2 linked regions of the Proteiniborus sp. DW1 genome follow. The protein of the gene in region 1 interacts with the protein of each later gene in a pairwise test. Links are inferred from orthologs where the notes say so. Each region holds a gene or a part of one and is shown on either strand. Other genes may lie near its edges.

Region 1 (5,195 bases):
TATAAAGTTTTAATCTGTTTTTTTCTAACTCATCTTTCAGCAAACCCTCAAAATCAACTGTTTTTCTTTTATACCCTGGAGTATTGACGTTTGCGATATTGTCTGAAATAGCAATATGCCTTAAAGACGCACCATCAAGAGCTATTTTAAGAAAATCCGCTGTGTTAAATAACCTATTGATCACAACTATCACCCTTCTATAAATTTAGTACATATTTTTTTGATAATTCTACTATAACTTTAATAATTCTTCCTAAAAATGTTTATTAGTCTTATCTCTTGTATGCTTATTATCTCTTGTATATTTATTAGTCTTATCTCTTGTTTCTTTTCTTTTAAGAGTATCACATAATTTACTATTATTCTATTTAATTTTCACTTTTCCTTCAATTTTGCACAATTTTTTATGTTTTTTTCTCCATTTAGTGCTTAAGCCCCAGATATTTTACACATTATCCCATTAAACAACAAATACAAAATAGGAAAAATAAAAGCTTCCGCAGAAGAATTAAACATACGGAAGCTTATTGAAGCCCATGTTTTGAATTAAATGACAAAATGTAGATTCATATTCATAAAAAAAGTTGACAGAATCTATCAACTTTCCCTTAATTTTTTCAGCTCATCTAAAAGCTTATCATTTAGTATTTTTATATGTGTTCCTTTCATACCTAAAGACCTAGATTCAATTACGCCAGCACTTTCAAATTTTCTTAACGCATTTACAATAACAGATCTAGTAATGCCTACCCTATCTGCTATCTTACTAGCTACTAATAATCCTTCATTTCCATCTAATTCTTTAAATATGTGTTCTATGGCCTCAAGCTCTGAATATGAAAGTGTACCTATAGCCATTTGGACTATTGCTTTTTTTCTTGCTTCTTCTTCAATTTCTTCTGTTTTTGATCTTAGTATTTCCATTCCAACAATAGTAGCGCTATATTCAGATAGAACTAAATCATCCTCAGAAAACTCCCTTCCAAATCTCGCTAGCACAAGAGTTCCTAATCTTGTCCCTCCACTTATTAATGGAATTACAGTTGTTATTTTATCTTGATAATCACAATTTGAAATCTGATCAAATACACATTCTGATGTTTCCTTAATATTTTCTTTAGTTTCAGTTATTTTTAGCAATTCATTATTGTATTCTTCTGGAAAACGTCTTTCCTCAACTACTTCTGTATGAAGTATTCCACATTCAAAGCCTTCATGAAGCGCAAAACCAAGAACCCTACCCTTCCTACTTGAAATATATACGTTTGCATCTAGTATCTCAGATAATGCCTTGCTTAGTTCTGCAAAGGAAACGGGCTGCGAACCTGTATTCTGCAATATCTTATTAAGTCTTCTAGTCATAAGCAGTAAACTTTCACTCATCTAAATCCTCCTAATAATATTCTTCTGTTTCTAGAGTTGACCTTATCTAATATGTTCATATTTAACAGAGCAATAAAAATATTATCATACTTTTCGAAATATTTCAACATACTCAAAAGTATAGCTATATAAAGATTTCTTTTATGCTTCAACAAAATCACATTGTGGATTAATACACTTTTTTTCTATTCTTTTTCTATAATTCTTTTCGACTAAAACACCTTTACATTTTGGGCACTGTTCTTTAAGAGGCTTATCCCAAGAAACAAAGTTGCACTCCGGATATTTGCTACATCCATAAAATTTTCTTCCTCTCTTTGAGGTCCGCTCAACTATATCTCCACCACATTCTGGACACTTAACTCCTATTTCTTGCGTAATAGGTTTTGTGTTTTTGCATTCTGGATAGCCAGGACAAGCTAGAAACTTTCCATACCTACCCATTTTAATAACCATATTTTTGCCACATTTTTCACATATTACATCTGTTTCTTCGTCTTGTATTTCAATTTTGCCAATTTCTCTCTCAGCTATCTCTAGTTCTTTAGAAAAGTCCTTATAAAAATATTCAATTACTTCTTTCCAATTAGCATTCTCTTCTTCAATTTCATCTAGCTGTTTCTCCATTTCAGCGGTAAATTCCTCACTAACTATTCCCTTAAAATATTCTTTTAGTAGATCTGTAACTACTATACCCAATTCTGTTGGTTTAAAAACTTTTTTTTCTAAAATTACATACCCTCTACTTAATATGGTACTAATAGTAGGAGCATAAGTACTTGGCCTTCCTATGCCAAGCTCTTCCAAAGCTTTAACCAATGAAGCTTCTGTATATCTAGGAGGTGGTTGAGTGAAATGTTGTTGTGGCTCTAAATCCTTTAAAGGCAATTTCTCTCCTATCTCTAATTCTGGTAGTAATATATCTTTTTCATCATCAGAAGAATTATATACTCTTAGAAATCCCTCAAATAAAATTTTAGAACCTGTTACTCTAAATACAAAATTACCTGCATAAATCTTTATTGTTAAAGTCTCATAGGATGCAGGACTCATTTGGCTAGCTAAAAACCTCTCCCAAATAAGTTTATAAAGTTTAAATTGATCCTTCTTCAAGGAATCTTTTACTACACTTGGAGTCCTAGTCACAGAAGTAGGTCTAATAGCCTCATGAGCATCCTGAATGTCCTTTTTCTTCTGATTTTTGTTTTTATTAGATGCTCCTAAATATTTTTCTCCAAATTCACCTATAATATATTCTTTTACGCTTTCTAATGCTTCTTCAGAAATCCTTGTTGAATCTGTCCTTATATATGAAATAAGCCCTATTGTTCCCTGTCCCTTTATGTCAACACCTTCATATAATTGTTGAGCTAACATCATAGTTTTTTTTGTAGAAAATCCTAAACGTCTAGATGCTTCCTGCTGTAAACTACTAGTAGTAAAAGGTGGATTAGGGTTTCTGTTTTTCTTCCCCTTCTTTATATCCTTAACAATAAATTCTTCATCTTTTATAAAAGATATTATTTTATCAACCTCTTCTTTTGTATTTAACTCAACTTTTGATTCTTTGTTATCTTTAAACTCTCCATAAAAAGTTGCTTTAATTTTACTTTTGCCTTTTAATAAGATTGCATCTAGGGACCAATATTCCTTAGGTATGAATTTTTCAATTTCTTCCTCGCGATCACAAATCAGTTTTGTAGCAACAGACTGTACTCTACCCGCACTAAGTCCCTTTCTTACTTTTTTCCATAAAAGAGGGCTTATTTTATATCCCACTAGCCTATCTAATACTCTTCTTGCTTGCTGAGCATCTACAAGGGATTTGTTAATTGCTCTAGGATTTTTAATAGCATTTTGAATTGCACTCTTAGTAATTTCATGAAATTCTATTCTACTTTTTTGGTTTTCATCTAAATCTAATATATTTGCTAAATGCCACGAAATAGCTTCTCCTTCTCTATCAGGGTCAGTAGCTAAAAGAATTTTTTTCGCCTTTTTAGCTTCACTTTTCAATTCCTTAATGATTGGTCCCTTGCCCCTAATAGTAATGTATTGTGGTTCAAAATTATTTTCAATATCAATACCAAGCTTACTTTTAGGTAAGTCTCTAATATGTCCAACTGAAGCTTTAACCTCATAATTTTTTCCTAAGAATTTTGATATAGTTTTAGCTTTTGCAGGTGATTCAACTATAACTAAATTTTTTGCCAAAACTTTCACCTCCGAACATAATGAATCTAATATTTATGCTATAGAAATTAACTAAAAAATACAATCTACTATCTAATAGTATATATTCTTCCAGGTAGCTGTTTAATTACACCCTTCATTTCAAGAATCGTAAGAATACTGTTCAACTCCACAACACTAATACCTGTCCTAAGAGCAATTAGGTCACAGTGTATAGGTTTCTCAGAAATATATTTTATAACCTTAATCTCATCATCACTAAACTCATTATAATCTATTTCAACTTTTCTATAAAGCTTTGAGTACCTTTCAACTAAGTATGGAATTTCTTCAATAATATCGTCAACTGACATTACAAGCTTGGCACCATCTTTAATAAGAAGATTGGTCCCCCTACTAAATATACTATTTATATTACCCGGAACAGCAAACACATCTTTTCCTTGATCTATGGCGTGATGAGCAGTTATTAAAGAACCACTTTTCTCTGTAGCTTCTACAACTACTACTCCTAAAGAAAGTCCACTTATAATTCTATTTCTTTGAGGAAAGTTGTAAGGAAAAGGTTGAGTCCCTAAAGGAAATTCTGATATTATACACCCATTTTCTTGAATTCTATTATATAGCTCTCTATTTGAGCTTGGATAAACTACATCAACTCCACATCCTAAAACCGCAATTGTTCTACCTTTACTATTTAATGCACCTAGGTGAACGCATGTATCTATTCCTTTAGCCATTCCGCTTATTAAACTAATTCCCAAACTTGCAAGCTCACTAGAAATCTTTTCTGCAACCCAGTTCCCGTACGATGTAGATTTTCTAGAACCTACAATAGCAATAGAGTTTTCGTCTTCTGAACATAATCGTCCCTTTATATACAACACTTTAGGACTATAATTTATAAATCTGAGACTATTAGGATATCGTTCATCATAGTGAGTTATGACATCTACATTATATTTTTCTATCTTCTTAAATAAGTTTTCGTAATATATATCATTTCTATTCTTAATAATTTCAAGTCTTACCTTTTCATTTAGTTCATTGATAGAAGATATATCCTTATTACTCATGCTCCAAAGACATGTTAAGCTTCCTAATTTATTTTCCAATACATCTATAATTTTGTTGCTTACTCCCCCAATACTAGAAAGCCATATTAATGTATCTCTATTATTCATATTACCCACCCTTAATAATTACATTTACCAATACTTCCTGTCAAGGTTTCTATATTGTATAGCTTCTGCTAAATGTTGATGTTCTATTGTCTCTTTCCCCTCTAGGTCTGCAATTGTTCTAGCTACTTTCAATACTTTATTATATGCTCTAGCACTTAAGCCAAGCTTGTTAAAAGCCTCCTTAAGTAGCTTTTGGCCCTTTAAGTCTAATTTGCAGTATTTGTTAATATTCTTTGTAGTCAACTGAGAATTAGAAAAAATATTATCATTTTTATATCTTTCTAGTTGAAGTTGTCTTGCTTTATTAACTCTTTGCCTAATTTCACTAGATGTTTCTGTATCCGAATTGCCCTCCCCTAAATCATTATATGATACAGGGGTTACTTCAATATGAATATCTATACGATCCAATAGCGGTCCACTAACTTTACCTAA
Region 2 (4,264 bases), on another replicon or contig:
TTAATTACTACAACACTAGATTCTATTGATTATGAAAAGTATAAACGGTTTGTTGTTACTAGTAGTGAGGATTAATAAATCGTTTCTTTAGTATTTGAATCTATTTGAAAAAAATTATTATAGTTTTTCAAAGTTACATAAGCAGCTATAGGTCTTCAGAAGGCTACAAATTGTAGCCTTCTGGGAAAAAACAGATTTTACCCTATTTTTGCTTAGACAATGTGTTAAAAGTAAGGAATGGTTGGTATATATTCTTTTAAAGCTTTTAGTTTTTTGGTAATAATTATATATAACAGCAGTAAAAACAGAAGAATGAGAGTCATCAAAACTATAATAAATTCTATCCATGAGCTTACCTTAAGCTCAAATTGTCAAGTTTTTTTAAAAAGAATTATTTATTATGAATATAAAAACTTAATTGAAGCATATTATTATTAAATTAATGAAATATGAAATTTTCTGAAAAGTATTGAAATTGTTCAAAACTTATTGTATTATTAATATAAAAGAAGAGGGAGGCGTTTACCATGATATTTAGAAGTTGCGCAGGTGGTGTTGTTTTCCATGATGAAAAGGTTTTCATTATGCAAAATGAAAAAAACGAATGGGTTCTACCAAAAGGTAAAATTCGTGATGGTTTCTTAGCTTCTGAGACAGCAATGGAGCGTGTCAAAGAGGAGGCAGGGCTTGATGTGGAGATTATATCTACAGCCGGGGAAACTAGTTACGAATTTTATTCTTTTTCTAGGCAACAACCAGTATGTAATGAAATAACATGGTTCATCATGGAAGCTAAGGACACTAATTATGTAGTTAACAAAGATTGTGGGATATTAGAGGCAGGCTTTTATAATGTTGACGAAGCTATCGATATGATAACTTATAGTCAAGATAAGTCTTTAGTAAGCCTTTCTTATAGAAAATTTTTAAAATTAAAAGAGAAGGAAGCTATTTTGGTATAAGGGTAGATTATCTACCCTTTATTTTTTTTATATAATAATGATATAATTTAACTATGAATTGGAGGGGATAAACGAGATGCTTACTAAATATAGAACAATACATAGTTTTGGAAGTGATGAGATTATCATAAATAAATCAAGATTTATAGGTTATGCAAAGCCAATTATAAGTGAAGATGAAGCAATAGCCTTCATACAGGAAATCAAATCAAAGCACAAGGATGCTACCCATAATGTATATGCATATGTATTTGGTGAAAGCAATAATATCCAGAGATACAGTGATGATGGTGAACCTAGCGGAACAGCTGGTATCCCTGTTTTAGAAGTAATAAAAAAAGAAGATTTAAGGAATGTAGTAGTTGTTGTTACTAGATATTTTGGAGGTATAAAGCTTGGAGCAGGAGGTCTTGTAAGAGCCTATACAAAAGGAGCAAAAATAGGACTTGAAGCAGGTCTCATAGTAGATAAAGTACTTTATAAAAAAATGAAGTTTAGGATTGACTATACTCTTTATGGAAAGGTAGAAAATGAATTATTAAGGCTTGAATATATAATTAGCGATGTAATTTATGATGATGCTGTTAATTTAATAATTTTATGTGAAACAGAAAACACAGCGAATTTAATTAACCTGCTTACAGAACTAACTAGCTCAAGAATGACATATGAAGAAATAGATGAAGGGTATTATTCAGTGAAAGATAACAATATAGTAAAGTAAAGGTTATTATTATGTTAAATTTAATTCTTCTTGGGTAAATATGATAAACTAGGAGGTGCTTAGATGGAAAAAATTGAAACACTAAAAAAGAAAATGCTAGAAAAGAAAGTATGGGCAGTTATAGGTGCTACTGCAAAAAAGGAGAAATTTGGATACAAGGTATGGAAAAAGTTAGAGGAAAGTGGGTATGAAACTTATCCTATAAATCCAAGTTATGATGAAATAGATGGTAAAAAGTGTTATAATTCTTTGATGGAGCTTCCTAAGAAGCCAGATGTTATTAACTTCATAATACCCCCTGAGTCAATTTTTAACATACTTCCTATAGCCAAAGAATTAGAGATAGAGTATCTATGGTGTCAACCAGGTGCAGTAAACCAAGAGTTAGTTTCAGAGGCTGAAAGGTTAGGCTTTAAGATAGCCTATAATGTATGTGTTTTAGTTGAACTTGGAGAGTGATAAGGTCTCTATTTTTTATAGAGACTATTTTTTTGTGTTTTTTTTGAGGATTTCATATGTTCCCATGACAAACAAGAAAACTGCAAATATTTTTCTTAAAAAAGATGGAGTCATTTTCATTGCAACCAATGAGCCAATAAATGCGCCAAGTAAGCCAGTAAAAAATATAGGAGTGACAGTTTTCAAATTAATATTCTTTTCTTTAAAATGAGTTATTAGAGCAACAATTGCTATGGGAATAAAGACAGTGAGATTAATTCCTTGAGCTTGGTGTTGGTTAAGGTTAGAAAATATTATCAGGCTTGGAATAAGAATGGTTCCTCCTCCTATCCCCATCCCACTAATTATTCCTGATAATAAGCCTATTAAAAATAATTTCATAATATAACCATCCTTATAGCTGCTATTATCATAAAAGCTCCAAATATCTTTTTTAGAACATTGCTTGGTACTTTATTTAAATTTTTTGCTCCAATGTAGCTTCCTATAATTCCTCCTAAAGTTACTATTCCAGCCACTTTTAAATTTAGTACACCATGTCTAAAATATAAAAAAGAACTAATAAGAGATAGGGGAAATATTATACCAATGGCAGTAGCGTGTGCTTTATGCTGCTCTAGCCCTAGTATAAATACTAAGGCTGGAACAGCAATGGTACCACCACCAGAACCAAATAGTCCATTAACTAGTCCTATTATAAATCCAATTAGTAGTAATTTAGTTTTGCTTTTTTTAAAAACCATAAAACCACCTAGAATAAATTTATATAATAAGAGTAAGCTTATATAAATATTACTTTTCCTAAAAAAGTTAGAACTTATTCACTTGACAAAAATATTAGATAAGATATACTTAAAAACATATATGAATACTAGGAATTAAGGAGGATAAATATGAAAGTTGTTAATAGTATTGTGGAATTAATTGGGGAGACACCTTTAGTTAAGCTTAATAAAATAGTTGATGATAGTATGGCAGAAGTACTTGTAAAGCTTGAGTATTTTAACCCGGGCAGTAGTGTAAAGGATAGAATTGCACTAAACATGATAGAAAAGGCAGAAGCAGAGGGCAAATTGAAAGAAGGTTCTGTTATTATTGAACCTACTAGTGGAAATACTGGTATCGGGTTAGCTATGGTAGGTGCTTCAAAAGGATATAAGGTAATATTAGTAATGCCTGATACAATGTCTATGGAAAGAAGAAATTTACTAAAGGCTTATGGAGCTGAACTTATTTTAACACCTGGTGAAAAGGGAATGAAGGGAGCAATAGAAAAAGCAAATGAAATAGTTAAAGAAAATAATAATTATTTTATGCCTCAACAATTTGCAAACCCACATAATCCTTTAAAACACCTCGAAACCACAGGTATAGAAGTCTTAAAACAAACAGAGGGAAAAATAGATGCATTCGTTGCAGGTGTAGGTACTGGAGGAACAGTAACAGGTGCAGGTAGAATATTAAAGAAAAACGTTAAAAATCTGAAAATAATAGCTGTTGAACCTGATAAATCTCCGGTTTTATCAGGGGGAAATCCAAGTCCTCATAAAATTCAAGGGATAGGAGCAGGCTTTATACCTGAAATTATTGATTTAGAGATAATTGATGAAATAGAAAGAGTAAAGGATGAAGACGCAATAGATATGACTAAAAGATTAGCTAGAGAGGAAGGTCTGTTATTAGGTATATCTTCTGGTGCAGCTATATTTGCTGCCTTAAAGAAAGCAAAAGAGCTGGGAAAAGGTAAAAGAGTAGTAGTCATAGCACCTGATAATGGGGAAAGATATCTAAGTACAGGTATATTCGAATAATGTTTGCTTAGACTTATAAAATATGCTATATTTGTTTTAGAAATTATCTGGAGGTAAACTTATGAGCAATATACAAGAACTATGTGAAGATATTGTTATGTGGTTAAGAGATAGAGTAAAAGAATCAGGTTCAAAAGGTTTAGTCTTTGGTCTGAGTGGGGGAATAGATTCAGCAGTTGTAGCAGCTTTAGCTAAGAGAGCATTTCCAGACGAATCGCTAGGAATTATCATGCCTTGTCATAGCAATCCTGAAGACGAAGAACATGCTAGATTAGTTGCCTGTGCCTTAGACCTTGAAACAAAAAAAG

What was found. The genes of interacting proteins can lie anywhere in the genome.
Region 2: the proteins of topA (region 1) and DW1_RS09985 interact in binary tests that used the Escherichia coli proteins (3 or more experiments, as listed by UniProt). The link is inferred for Proteiniborus sp. DW1 from one-to-one orthologs.

Annotation. Positions count from the first base shown.
Region 1 is NZ_FMDO01000036.1:84,871-90,065, forward strand. Bases 1,062-4,001 are described here. They hold topA (type I DNA topoisomerase), read right to left. Parts: upstream 3,598-4,001; coding sequence 1,525-3,597; downstream 1,062-1,524. Other genes in these bases: codY (GTP-sensing pleiotropic transcriptional regulator CodY), read right to left, coding at 1,062-1,383; dprA (DNA-processing protein DprA), read right to left, coding at 3,666-4,001. Outside these bases: flagellar basal body rod protein FlgB, read right to left, coding at 1-184; more of codY, read right to left, coding at 598-1,061; more of dprA, read right to left, coding at 4,002-4,760; DW1_RS09410 (YifB family Mg chelatase-like AAA ATPase), read right to left, coding at 4,785-5,195. UniProt on the Escherichia coli protein: Releases the supercoiling and torsional tension of DNA, which is introduced during the DNA replication and transcription, by transiently cleaving and rejoining one strand of the DNA duplex.
Region 2 is NZ_FMDO01000039.1:19,879-24,142, reverse strand. The notes cover bases 75-2,862. They hold DW1_RS09985 (YigZ family protein), read left to right. Parts: upstream 75-1,038; coding sequence 1,039-1,686; downstream 1,687-2,862. Other genes in these bases: DW1_RS09970 (sulfite exporter TauE/SafE family protein), read right to left, coding at 2,523-2,862; DW1_RS09975 (sulfite exporter TauE/SafE family protein), read right to left, coding at 2,170-2,526; DW1_RS09980 (CoA-binding protein), read left to right, coding at 1,750-2,145; DW1_RS09990 (NUDIX hydrolase), read left to right, coding at 528-962; hflX (GTPase HflX), read left to right, coding at 75-75. Also shown: more of hflX, read left to right, coding at 1-74; more of DW1_RS09970, read right to left, coding at 2,863-2,888; cysK (cysteine synthase A), read left to right, coding at 3,039-3,956; nadE (NAD(+) synthase), read left to right, coding at 4,018-4,264.